One region of the Siphonobacter curvatus genome, then DNA from elsewhere that is predicted to be linked to it. Evidence: riboswitches for the same ligand, from Rfam matches in the RefSeq annotation. Region 1 holds a riboswitch; each other region holds the start of a gene.
The links. A riboswitch is a leader RNA that binds a small molecule or an ion and turns the genes downstream of it on or off. The one in region 1 is predicted to bind cobalamin.

Region 1 (3,107 bases):
GGGGAAGTAAATACAAAGGCTCTACTGACAAACATCAATTACAGGAACTAGCGTTGGATTATCAGGACTGGACGGAATAGAAGTATTAATCACTGAAAACCGAAAACAGGCAACTGAAAACTGAAACACATGAAACGTCGCGATACACTTAAATCCATTGCACTCGGGTCGTTGGGCATGGCTACGGTTCCTTCGACGGACCTGGTGGCGGCACCGCCCGAGAAACCGCTACAGATTCCCGGCGGACGGCAGAAATCCGAAGCCATTCGGGATGCTAAACTTCAGGCGGAAAAGTTCTTTACGCCGCACGAACTGAAAACGATTACGGTCCTCTGCGACATCATTCTTCCCGCCGATCAGAAGTCGGGGAGTGCCTCGCAGGCGGGCGTACCCGCGTTCATCGAGTTTATGGCGAAAGATCAGCCCGTACACCAGACGCCCCTGCGGGGTGGGCTGGCCTGGCTCGACAGCGAAAGCCGCAAACGCTTTAACAAGAAGTTCGTAGAACTGACGAAGCCCCAGCAAATCGAAATTGTCGATGACATTGCCTACCCTGAGCAGGCAAAGCCACAGTACTCACAGGGAGTGGCCTTTTTCAACAAAATGCGGGACATGACGCTTACCGGTTTCTACACTACCCGCATGGGCTTTGACGACCTCGGCTACGTAGGAAACACCCCCAACAATTGGGAAGGTGTACCCGAAGAGGTACTGAAGCAGTATGGCTTGAGTTATGAATAAGATTTGAGGTTTAAAGGTGGTTTGATAGGATTTGAAGTTAGAGTAAAGTTTGAAGTTTAAGTAGAATGCAAGGTTGAGCAAAATAGGTTAGTAACATTCATAGCATAGGTTCATCTGAATGTACTTACAAGCTCCTCTCTCATCTGAAACCACTATCAAACCTTTTCACACTTGAAACTTTACTCAAACCCCATCGCACCTCAAACCCATTCCCCAATGCTGATTCGGAGAAATACCGGGTCAGCATTTTTATTTTCCCTACTTTTGCGGACGTTTTAGGTTTCGGTACATCCCGGTACCGGATTAAAAGGGAACACCGGTGCAAATCCGGGGCTATCCCCGTAGCTGTAAGTTTCGGGATCGTTTCGAGTGTTGAGTTTAGCGTTTGGGGTTCTAATGAATAGTAACTCAAAACGCTGAACACAAAACCCAAAACAATCCAATTTCCAGACAATTCGCCACTGTACCCGTTTCGGTATGGGAAGGCGTCTGGGGTGAAACGAGCCAGAAGACCTGCCTGAAACGAAATCCATTTCGAGCTTTCGGGTGAAAAGTCGTTTAGGAAAGGTAGACTATTGGTGGGTGGCTCAGACGCCCGTCCGTATCGTTTATGCCTTTCGCCTCGCGTAACCGGATTGCTCATCATCTCTTTTATTCAGAAAACGATGAGCGTTTTTACCAAAAGTACCCTTCTCTTTTTGTTGGCTACAACGGCCGTTTGGGCTCAGGAAACCCAACTGGAACCCGTCACTGTGACGGCCAACCGTACCGATCAGAAACTTTCCCAGACCGGAAAAGTCGTCACCGTGTTACCGGATTCAGTCCTCCAAAAATATGCTACGCAGTCCGTCGGTGAATTGCTTTCGCGTCAGGCCGGCTTTATGGTGGTTGGGACCCAGGGACCTCTCGGTACCAACCAGGATGTATACGCACGCGGAGCTGGTCAGGGCAATACCTTGATTCTGCTCGACGGCGTACCCATTTACGACCCCTCCGGCATCAATAACACCTTCGATCTAAACTTACTCTCCGTGGGCGAAATCGAACGGATCGAAATTCTCAAAGGAGCCCAGTCTACCCTGTACGGTTCCGATGCCGTGGCGGGGGTCATCAATATTTTCACCCGAAAAGAAGGCGACCGTCCGTTAGGAGCTTCGGCGACGGTACAGGCGGGAAGTTATGGTACGTTTCGGAGTACGGTGGGCCTGAACAGTTCTTCCAAAGCCGGATATTTCAACGCCCAGTACACGCGGTTACGCTCCGATGGGTTTTCGGCGGCACACGATGCGAAAGGCAATCAAAACTTCGACAAAGATGGGTTCTGGCAGGACAATGCCCTGTTCAACGGTGGGATTCAACTGGGGTCGAAGTTGCTCTGGAAAGTACGTGGTATGTATTCCTGGTATCGAAACGAGCTAGATGCCGGAGCTTTTACCGATAGTACGAACTATGACTATACCAATACCATGAAAATGGCCGGTACGGGTTTTGAGTATACGCACAAACTCGGAAAGCTGACGGCCAATTATGCGTTTACGACCTTTGACCGGAAATCCGAGCTGGATCAGTCGAGTTTTGAGGGGAATACTCATTTCGCCGAACTCTACCATTCCTGGAATATACGACCCTGGTTTGATCTCATCACGGGAGCCGATCTTCGTTCACAAAATACCTATCAGGCTAATCCATACGGCCCACCCATTCAAAAAGATACGGCTCATACGCAATTGATTAGTGCCTACATAACGGCTTTGTTACGTAGTCGAACCAACCTGGCTCTGGAATTGGGAGGCCGGTATAATCATCATTCTTTATACGGAAGCAATGTTACGTATTCAGTCAACCCTTCGTATCTGTTCAAGGATCGATACAAAGCCTTTGTGAACCTCTCCAGTGGCTTCCGGACGCCTACGCTGTATCAGTTATACTCGCCCTATGGTAACAAAAGCCTGAAACCGGAAACCAGTCGTTCGCTGGAGCTGGGGGTACAATGGTTTAGCAAAGACAAAAAGTCCAATGTGCGGGTGCTGTATTTTGACCGCCTGATTAAACAAGTGATCGATTTCCAGTCGCTCAACCAGCCTCCGTATGGTCGGTACGTGAATTACAACCAGCAAAAAGATCATGGGTTCGAACTTGAAGGCTCTTACCTGTCAAACGGCTGGTCGCTGACGGCGAATGCGACTTACGTGACCGGGCAGGTCACCCAGCCATTGAATGGACGCGATACGACATTTAATAATCTATTCCGTCGCCCAAAGATGCTGGTCAATGCCACGCTCGGCTACCAGATTACACCAAAAGTATTTGCTTCCGCTACGGTACGCTCCCTGGGTAAACGTTCGGATCGATTCTACAACGGCGAA
Region 2 (3,107 bases), on a different contig from region 1:
AGGACCACGCCGGAGAGCACGTACAGGTGTGACCCGAGTACGCCACCCAGCGAACCAAAGGTCCAGAGTAAATATTCCTGAATCTGTTCGGGCTGACTGAAATACTGCCAGATACTAATGACGGAAAAGGTAATCGTGCCGACCATTACCCCGACCAGCAACAGAACCACATGGTCGCGGAGTCGTCCGGCAATGAGCAGGACCAGTCCCAGTACCAGAGCAGAACCCAGCGAAGCCATGCCCACAATTAGCCAGCTCCCGGAAAGCCCCAGTTGTCGGATGGCGTATAGACTGGTAACGCTCCCACTACCCAGCATCACCGCCGCCACGCCCAGACCCGCCCCGGCGGTAATACCCAGTTCGGAGGGGCCAGCCAGCGGATTGCGAAAAAGCGTTTGCATTTGCAGCCCACTCACGGATAATCCCCAGCCGACCAGCACGGCGGTACAGGCCTTGGGAATACGAATTTTTTCAACGATAAATAGCCAAGCCGTCTGTTCGGATTCATGGTGAAGTACGATACGTACCACTTCTCGAAGCGGAATGGCTACGGAACCCAGGGTAAGGTTCACCAGAAAACCAACTACCGTTGCTGCCAGGAGTAAACCCAGCACGAGTCGCAGGCGTGGTGTCATTGGAGTTGTTTGTAATAATACAGTTCGTAATCGGGCAGGAGTTCGGGATGCAGAATTTTAATCAGATCGCCCAGTACCCGCTCCGGATGAACAGCTCCCGATTCCCAGTAATCGTTTGATCCCCGGGCGTTGGTTCGCTTGCTGTAGTTATACAACTGGCCGGTTTTGAAGGCTTTAAAATCTCCGTAACGGGCGTCTCGGGCCAGGATGTCTTTTTTCGTATCTCGTCCGCTGATGCCTACATTCAACCAGTAATCGGCCTGTAGTCCAATGGGATACACGGCCTCGAAGTTAAGCGGCAAACTGCCCGTGGCCCGGGTGGCATTCCAGTGGTAAGTAGCTCCGGCATCGCGGAAAAACTGAGCCATGTAACTATTGCCATTGGGTACAAACCAGGAATCTTTATAGCTGGTACCGGTGATGATACTGGGCCGTGTTTTGACCGAACGGGTCAGGGATTTGAGTCGATTGTATTCCTTTTCTACGGCGGCAAATCGCTGATTCACCTGTTCTTCCTGATTAAGTAACGCCGCCAGCAGCTTCACCCATTCGGCCCGGCCCAGCGGTGTCGTTTCGACCCACTCGGAGTTGATCAGTACAGGTACTCCGGCGGCATTGAGCGTCTGGTAGCGATCCATGCGGGCATTGGGTTGCCCCACGGCCATTACCAGATCGGGGTGCATGGCGACCAGCGTTTCTTCGTTGAGCGTCTGATCTTTGCCCACCTGCGTAATTTTCTTTTCGTTGATACGAGCAATGACTTTTTCGGAAGATACGTACTTGAGATCGCCCAGTCCTACCAGAATAGCTTCGGCGTCAAGAAAACTAACCAGTCCAATATGCATGGACGACATTGCCACCAGCGAACGCAGAGGAATCTCAATGAGCTGACTATTCTCGTACCCTTTCGGGCGGGGCGTACCGCGTTGCAGGAGAACGTAGGTCGCCGTATCCGTGCTCTTTTCAAAGGGACTCATAATCTGTACCACTTTATAATGCGAGCGGTAGGTAATCCGAAAACCTTTGGCGTGTTTGATCTGGACTTTCTCGGGAAAGTAGTCGTGTTTAACGGCCGCTTCGCCCTGTTCAGCAACGGAAGAGGTGGAACTACACTGGCTCAGTAAACCCAGCGTGAAGGCTGCCACTACCAACAGTGAAGCCCATTGCCGCATACATTTCTGCGGAAAAGTAAACAAAGGATGCATCATGATTCGTACGAGCTTTTCTTCCGAAAGCTGTCGGGGGTTAACCACTCAGGCAGGTCTTCTGACTCGTTCTCTTCCCAACCCCTTCCCATACCCAAGAGGGTACAGTGGCGTATCTTGTTAGGAAATGTTGGGAGTTTAGGGTTTTGAGTTTAGTGTTTGGAGTATTCTCAACAACTCAGAACGCTAAACGCAACACTCAAAACTCTTGCAGAACTTACAGCAGCGGAGACTGTTCCGGAATTGCACCGGATTCCCTTTTCAAACCGTCGCCTCACGACGGTTACCTGGATGGGGCCGCAAAACTACGAAGAAATTGTCGGGTCACTAACACGAAGCTTGCCTGATTGACAAAAACCGGACTCCGGGATAAAATCAGGTAGCGATCCTTTTTCCAGTATACTTTCCACAAAAGCCACGCGTTCAGCCACAGAAACCTGGGGAAGTACGATCAGCTGATAGCCCAGCGACTGATACACCTCCGATAGAGTTTCGTACAGCCGTGTGGCTTCGGCAAAGGTCTGCCAGCGTTCGGCGTCGTTGACGTAAATTTCTTTCCAGGGCGGAGCCATCAGCACCCAGGGAGCGTAAGGGTATTGGCGGGCCACCTGTATCCACTCTGGTTCCACCGGAATGTTGCCCACCCGTAGATACGCCAGAATATCAGGAATGCCCCGGTCGAAAAACGTCAGCGGTCCCTGAGCTTGTTGATAGGCCCTTTGCATTCGTTCCAAAGCCAGCCCGGCAAAACCGCTCAGATCGTTCCAGGGAACCCGCTTGGAATCCAGCTGTACCTGTTCCTGAATCAGGAGTCGCGATACTTCGGCTGAAGTAGAATACCCCCGGTCCTGTAATGCTTCAAGTAAGGTACTCTTACCGGCTCCGGGTCCTCCTGAGATGATGATTCGCTGCATTGCCTAAAGTTTGACCCACAAAAATACCGATTCTGATGGTCAGACCAACCGGATGCTAAAAGTGGATTTGGCAATACTAGGCAGTAATCGGATAAGTCATACGAATCAGCAAACTATAGATCTGTGCCGTTCCTACTCCAATCGGATAGGCCTTGTCTTACCTTACGATAATGTTTTTTTGTATTTTTTTATAAAAAACTAGAACTAATGGAGTATGTCAACAAGGGTAATTGCATAGGAGCATCAAACGCATGCCTGATGTTGTAAAGCGTCCTTGAAGAAATTAGTCACCCCATTTCTTCACTAAAACTTTTTCATCAGATTGCTTCCCGCTTACGCTTTTAGGTACGGCG
Region 3 (3,107 bases), on a different contig from region 1:
TTCCGTCGTTAAGTCTGACCAGCGACGGCCTTTGGTGGAAGCCTTCAGGTAATCGTAGCCTACGACTAATGAGTGCTGCCCCAGCGTCCAGACGTCCTTGACTTGTACGCCCGTCCAGGCATTGGCGGTACGGTTAGATCGATACGGGACCACCGGTTTGCCGGAAACATTGAGGGTATAATTCGTGTTCGATTCATCCGCTGTGAACACTTTCAGACTCGGCTGATGGGCCCCCAGATTACCCGATAAAGCAACTTCGCCCGAGGCCCGCTCGACGTCCTTACTGCTGGATTCCGTAATGCCGTAAGCAATATCGCCGGGCGACTGTACATTCCGGGCCTGAAAGGTTTCGCCGCGAACATCCAGCCGCCATTTCGAACTAAGCTGGTAGCCCAGTCGCAAGGCTCCGGTATAGTAACTGAGTTGCGTATACGGCCGGGTTTGGCCATCGCCAGTACGGTCATCGACCTCCACATCCGGTTGGTTAGCGTAATGTTTGACCGCATTGCGAAAATCGAAGGCATTACGTAGCCAGTTGTTCTTCCCAATTTTATAATCATTGGCCCGCTGAAAGTAGGCAAACGACAAATCATAATCCAGTTGTTTGGTTAGATTCCCTCCCGTTTGCAAACCCGCCTGCAGGGTCTTGAAACTACCGTACTCCACATACGCGGACCCCTGGGGCGTTCCCTGGGATCGGCGAGTGATAACGTTAATCACGCCGCCCATGGCTTGCGATCCGTACAAAGCCGAGGCAGGGCCTTTGAGTACTTCAATGCGTTCGACACCGTTGAGCGAGATGGTGGAGAGATTGGTGGCTCCCGCCGGACGGCCATCGATGAGTAACAGCGTGCGTTGATTTAATCCCGAAAACTGGGGCCGAAAACCGCGAATCCCGATTCCTGAAGAAAGGTTCGGATACTGAATCACGTGTAAGCCAGCGGTTTTCTTGGCAATATCCGTTAGATCATTAGCAGGAGTTAAGGCTATGTCCTGACGAGTAATCACGCGTAAACTGCGGGGTACCTCGGCTAAGGTAACCTCCGAACGGGTCGCCGTTACCACAATGGGTTGGAGGGCGTACACCGAATCCGCTGGTGTTTGAGCGTAAGTCAGTCCAGGCAATAAAAGCATACTGGCCCAAAGGCCTTTTTTCTGGGGGGAAGAAAACATCGAAAATGAATAAAGGGTAAACGAATACTGAAGCAATAGTCTAGAATGTATCAACTAGCGTGAGAATGCCCACTGCAATCGAAAAAAAGCCAATGACGTAATTCATCCAGCGAAGCACACGTTCCGTTCGCTGGGCTACTTTTTGTAGTGAAAAGGCAAAAACGCATCCGTAGACGGTCATGGCCAGTAGAATACTCAGGCTTTGAATGATGATGATCCAGACGGCGGTGGAAGCGTCCTTGGCCGCCAGCGTAAGGGCAACTGTACAGGCCCCTCCGGTACCGGCTAGTCCGTGAATCATCCCCACGCCAAAGGAGCGGTTTAGCGGTGTAGCTGCCGCGTTGGATACCTCCGTTGGGCGGACCAGATCATTTTTGAAATTACGACGAATGGCAACAATGCCCAGATAAATCATCAATGGCCCTACCACGTATTCAACCCAGGAGGCAACTTCCAGAGATAGCTGAGATTTAAGTAGTAAGATCAGGCAGGCAAAGAGAATGAGCGAAAAGGCGTGCCCTAACGCCCAGTGCGAAGACCGCCAGGCTACCCGCCACAGCTGACCTTTCTTTTTTTCACTGGTCAGGACGGAAACAGCCGCCAGGTGATCGGGTTCGAAAGAGTGCTGAATGCCCAGTACAAACGAATCGAGCAGTAAAGGATGAATCATGTAGTTTTCCCGGATGAATTCTATTGCTTACGGGAAAACAAAGCTAGAGGATGACGCAAGCGTCTCCTCACCGATTAGGCTAGCCTCCTGCTTTTCTTCCCGAAAGCACGTTGGTATGATTTCAATGGCAGGTCTTCTGGCTCGTTCCTTTCTCAGCCCCTTCCCATGCTTGAAAGCACAGTGGTTTGTTTGATGAGAAATGTTGGGAGTTTTGAGTTTGGGGTTTAGAGTTGTTTTGCACTCTAAACTCAAAACACTAGACTCGTTCGGAACTTACAGCAGCGGGTACTGCTCCGGAATTGCACCGGATTCCCTTTTAAGCCCAATGAATAATCCACTGGACACCGATTGAGCCGCGAAAGTACGACAATTTGCAGGATTCAAAGAGCTAAGCCTATTTTTTCAGCTCAATATTTCTTCAGGATTATGGGCTCATTCGTTTCAGACGAACCGGAACCGTCGTTGTGTAGCGATGGTCATTGCTACTGGAGAAGGCACTTCCACTTTCGGTGATATACCGGAACGTAAGCGTCAGATTCAGGGCATCGGACTCCCAAGTACCCCCTTCCTCAGCGGTCATTAGGTTAAAATTATTACGTAGCCGGGTATTTTCATCCTGAAATAAAAAAGTGATCCGGCTCAGAGCTTGTTGTTGAGAATTGCGTACGACTCCTTCAAGTCGGTACTGCTCCTGACCTAACCGACTCTTTACTCGGGCGACTCCTTTAAAGCTTTGCTTATTGCCCCCCCGGCGTTTCCGATTCAGCCAATCTACTTCCGGTTTAAAAATTTCCAGTTCGAGTGTTTTGGGGATACCATCGGGGTCTTTGAAGGGCCCAAACCAGTGGCCCACTAATGAGGGCGTCACTGAGGCGTAATCCCAGGGCTGTTGCCAGCGATGATAGACGTACTGAACGCCGTATACTATCCCTAGCAGAAGAATTAATCCACCCCATAAACGAAACGCTCTCATGGTTTTCTGCATCAAAAAGTACCTTTACTCTCTTCTCAAACAAGGTAATAGAAAAGTTTCAAACTGGGAAGTAAACGCGTTGAATAGAGTGAGCGTAAGGGTTCAAAGCAAGCTTTACACGGGCGAGAAAAGTGGTCTTTAACGTTCACTAATTAATCCCTTAAAACGCTTAACGAGTAGAAGATACAATTGACAGGAAAAAGTCTGCCATTCATAGAATTAACCTTTGATTACGAGCCAGAGACCGTACTTTTGAAGCAGATAGGTTGAAGGTTGAACGTTAAAACTCCT
Region 4 (3,107 bases), on a different contig from region 1:
AGTCAGCAAATCCGTATCGGCGTGCGTCAGAAACACAATTCCATCGGTGGGCGAGGGCGTTTCCCCGCGTAGGGTGGCCGTTTCCGAGCCTTTCCAGGTATAGTACTGAAAGACAAATTCGGCCAGTTCGGCGGGTGGACTCAGGAAGCAGTCGGCGGCCAGCATGCGGTCGATGTAATCGAAAATGGCTTTGATGTGCCATTCGCTATTGACCGAATGAAACCAGACCGAATGCCCGTCGAAAAGCAGGGTTGCCACGTTCGCCAGCGTGCAGGGCCCCAGGCAGCCGCCTTTGGTCAGGTGAACCTGATTCCGCATTTTTCGGCGGAGCCATTCGTTTTTGTAGACGTCAACCAGCACCGGGGCGTACCCGCGGTCGGTTCGCCCGCAGCAGCAGGCATTATAGCAGTAGGACAAATGTCCCCGCCGCTGGACCAGATTAATGGCTTTTCCATCGGGTCGCATGACCCGTTGCCGTTTGATTTCAGCCATGTGGATGCGTGTAAAGGGAAGTAGCAAGCGTACGTAGCAGATCCGTCAGCCACGGTGGGCCATCGCCCCAGTATAAGTGTACGTACGAAGCCAGGGTATTTTGTATGCGGTAGATTTTAGTCCCGACTTCCACACCCCGGGCATTACGGACCGGAGCCAGGGAGGATAGTTCTTCCGCTTCCTGTAAGGTAGAATAATGAAACTCGTGACCTTTCAGTAAGGTATTTTGAAAGTGAATTTGTCGATAACCCAGGGTCAGCTTCGCGTGTTGCAGACTCGTTGAAAAGGGAAACACCCCGGCCATCGGATAGCTGTGACCATCCACATCGGTTAACTGCTGGCCCAGGTACATCAACCCGCCGCACTCCGCGTAGGCGTATCCGCCGTTCTGGCAATACGCTCGCACGCTTTCCCGAAATGTCGTATTGGCACTCAGGGCCTGAGCGTGCAATTCAGGGTAGCCACCGGGTAGGTACAAGAGATCTGTTTCGGGCAGCTCGGTGTCCCGGAGTGGACTTACGTACTGTACTTCCGCCAGGGCTTCCAGCACCGCTAGGTTTTGGTGATACTGAAATGAAAACGCCTCATCCCGGGCGATAGTCACCTTACAGGCCGTACGATGGGACAAGGCTTGAGCTAGGGAAGCTTCTTCATCGGTTTTAGTAAGGGCCAATAGTCGATCCAGGTCAATGGTCTGCGGAATCTTCCGGGCGATGGCTTCGATGATTCGCTCGTAGTCGATCTCCGAAGACGTGCGTAATCCGAGGTGCCGGGAAGGAATGGTAAAATCGGGATGGGTAGGGAAATAGCCCAGACAGGGCAACCCTACATCCTGACAGGCTTCTTCCAGAAAACGAAAATGCGAGGTCGTCTGTACCCCATTGAAAAGGACGCCGGCGATTTGTATGCCCGCGTAAAAATGCCTGAAGCCGTACAGGAGTGGTGCTGCCGAGTACGCCATTGCCTTGGCGTGTACCACCAGGATGATGGGTATACCCAGGCATTCGGCCAGCGAGGCCGTACTGGCCTGCATCCGGTCGGCTCCGTCGAACAGGCCCATCACGCCTTCGGTAACGGCCACATCTACCCCGGAACGGTACGTTTGATACAGCGTCTGCAGGTGTTCGGGGGAGGCCATAAACAAATCCAGGTTGATACTGGCTCGTCCGGCGGCCGTGCGATGGTGCTGAATATCAATGTAGTCGGGCCCGCACTTGAAGGGCTGAACCGTTACCCCCCGGTGTCGCAAAGCCCGCAACAGACCCAGCGTAAGCGTCGTCTTGCCCGAACCACTATGCGGAGCCGCAATGAGAAAATGACTGGCCATGAAAGAATAAGCTGGCCTTCCTGAAAAAGACAAAAAAGAAGAATCGGAGACGTGTACACCCCTCCGGCAAACCTACTTCTGATTTCCGCCTTAGTCCGTGAAAGCGTGTAACCGATACAAAAAGGCAGGTCTCCTGGCTCGTTTCCTTTCCAACGCCTTCCCATACGCGAGGTACAGTGGCATGATCGTTGGAAAGTGTGTAGAGTTTTGAGTTTAGTGTGGTGGAAGGGCAGGTACTCAAAACACCAAACTCACAACTCAAAACGCATCTAAAACATACAGTTGCACGACAGCTCGTGATTTAAACCGCATCGGCGGTCTGCACGATTCCCTATTCATCCGCGGTTAAGCAGAACCTTTTCGGGGACGAAGATACGTTGCTTTGCGTGCGTTTCAGTAGTATAAACCCTGGGATTCGTCCCCAATGGTTGAGATACTAGTAAGATTAGCGACTCCGTAATCTTTCATTTAACTGTCAAAAGGAAAGATTACCTAATGAAAATTTGACAGTTTTCGCTGACAATAGGTAAGAAAAACAATTTTGGCACGCCCGTTTAAAAGAGCGGAAGTGATGAAGAAACGTCTTCATCGAATTCGTTTGATCAACTTTTAAAAAGGAGGTAACTATGTCACTCATGAGAAAAAAGGATGAGCTGTTTCCCAGCTTCCCCAGCTTTTTTGATGATTTCCTAGGTCGCGACCTTTTCAATTGGAATCAATCGCATTTTTCATCGACGGGTACGACCGTTCCGGCGGTGAATATTCGCGAAACGGCCGATGCGTTTGAAGTCGAAATGGCTTCTCCGGGCATGAGAAAAGAGGATTTTCACATCCAGCTTGACGGAAATACGCTGAAGATTTCCTCTCAAAAGCAATCGGTAACGGAAGACAAAAAAGAAGAACACTACTCCCGTCGGGAGTTTAGCTACCAGTCTTTCGAGCGGACCTTTGTACTGCCGAAAGATGTGGTCAATGAAGAAGGCATCCAGGCCCGTTACGAAAATGGACTGCTGCATCTGACGATTCCGAAACGGGAAGAGGTAAAACAGAAAGCTCCCCGGTTGATTAGTATTCAGTAATTACTGCGATACTTCACTTTTGAAAGGACTGCTTCTAAAGCAGTCCTTTTGTGTATAAGGGGCTATTGAGGGGGTAGGAAGCCTTTTTAATTGTGGTTTGACGAGCGTCTGTGACGCTTGTCAATGCGTTCTACAAGGCAAAGCTTTGCGACAGTTCCTAGATACAAAAGGATTACTCCCGAAGCAGACAAACCAGCAACGAACTTTCC

Region 2: another riboswitch for cobalamin. It lies ahead of C5O19_RS20345 (ABC transporter substrate-binding protein); the one in region 1 lies ahead of C5O19_RS12825 (TonB-dependent receptor plug domain-containing protein).
Region 3: another riboswitch for cobalamin. It lies ahead of C5O19_RS20680 (cytochrome c biogenesis protein CcdA); the one in region 1 lies ahead of C5O19_RS12825 (TonB-dependent receptor plug domain-containing protein).
Region 4: another riboswitch for cobalamin. It lies ahead of C5O19_RS20470 (cobyrinate a,c-diamide synthase); the one in region 1 lies ahead of C5O19_RS12825 (TonB-dependent receptor plug domain-containing protein).

Annotation. Positions count from the first base shown of each region.
Region 1 is NZ_PTRA01000001.1:3,084,543-3,087,649, reverse strand. It holds gene C5O19_RS12835 (four helix bundle protein) at 1-80, shown strand, start outside; gene C5O19_RS12830 (gluconate 2-dehydrogenase subunit 3 family protein) at 130-741, shown strand; cobalamin riboswitch at 1,002-1,276, shown strand; gene C5O19_RS12825 (TonB-dependent receptor plug domain-containing protein) at 1,320-3,107, shown strand, end outside.
Region 2 is NZ_PTRA01000005.1:44,732-47,838, forward strand. It holds gene C5O19_RS20340 (iron ABC transporter permease) at 1-635, opposite strand, end outside; gene C5O19_RS20345 (ABC transporter substrate-binding protein) at 632-1,843, opposite strand; cobalamin riboswitch at 1,875-2,146, opposite strand; gene C5O19_RS20350 (AAA family ATPase) at 2,146-2,754, opposite strand.
Region 3 is NZ_PTRA01000005.1:132,123-135,229, reverse strand. It holds gene C5O19_RS20685 (TonB-dependent receptor) at 1-1,134, opposite strand, end outside; gene C5O19_RS20680 (cytochrome c biogenesis protein CcdA) at 1,214-1,843, opposite strand; cobalamin riboswitch at 1,953-2,208, opposite strand; gene C5O19_RS20675 (hypothetical protein) at 2,268-2,816, opposite strand.
Region 4 is NZ_PTRA01000005.1:81,109-84,215, forward strand. It holds gene cobN (cobaltochelatase subunit CobN) at 1-492, opposite strand, end outside; gene C5O19_RS20470 (cobyrinate a,c-diamide synthase) at 485-1,819, opposite strand; cobalamin riboswitch at 1,926-2,194, opposite strand; gene C5O19_RS20475 (Hsp20/alpha crystallin family protein) at 2,455-2,898, shown strand.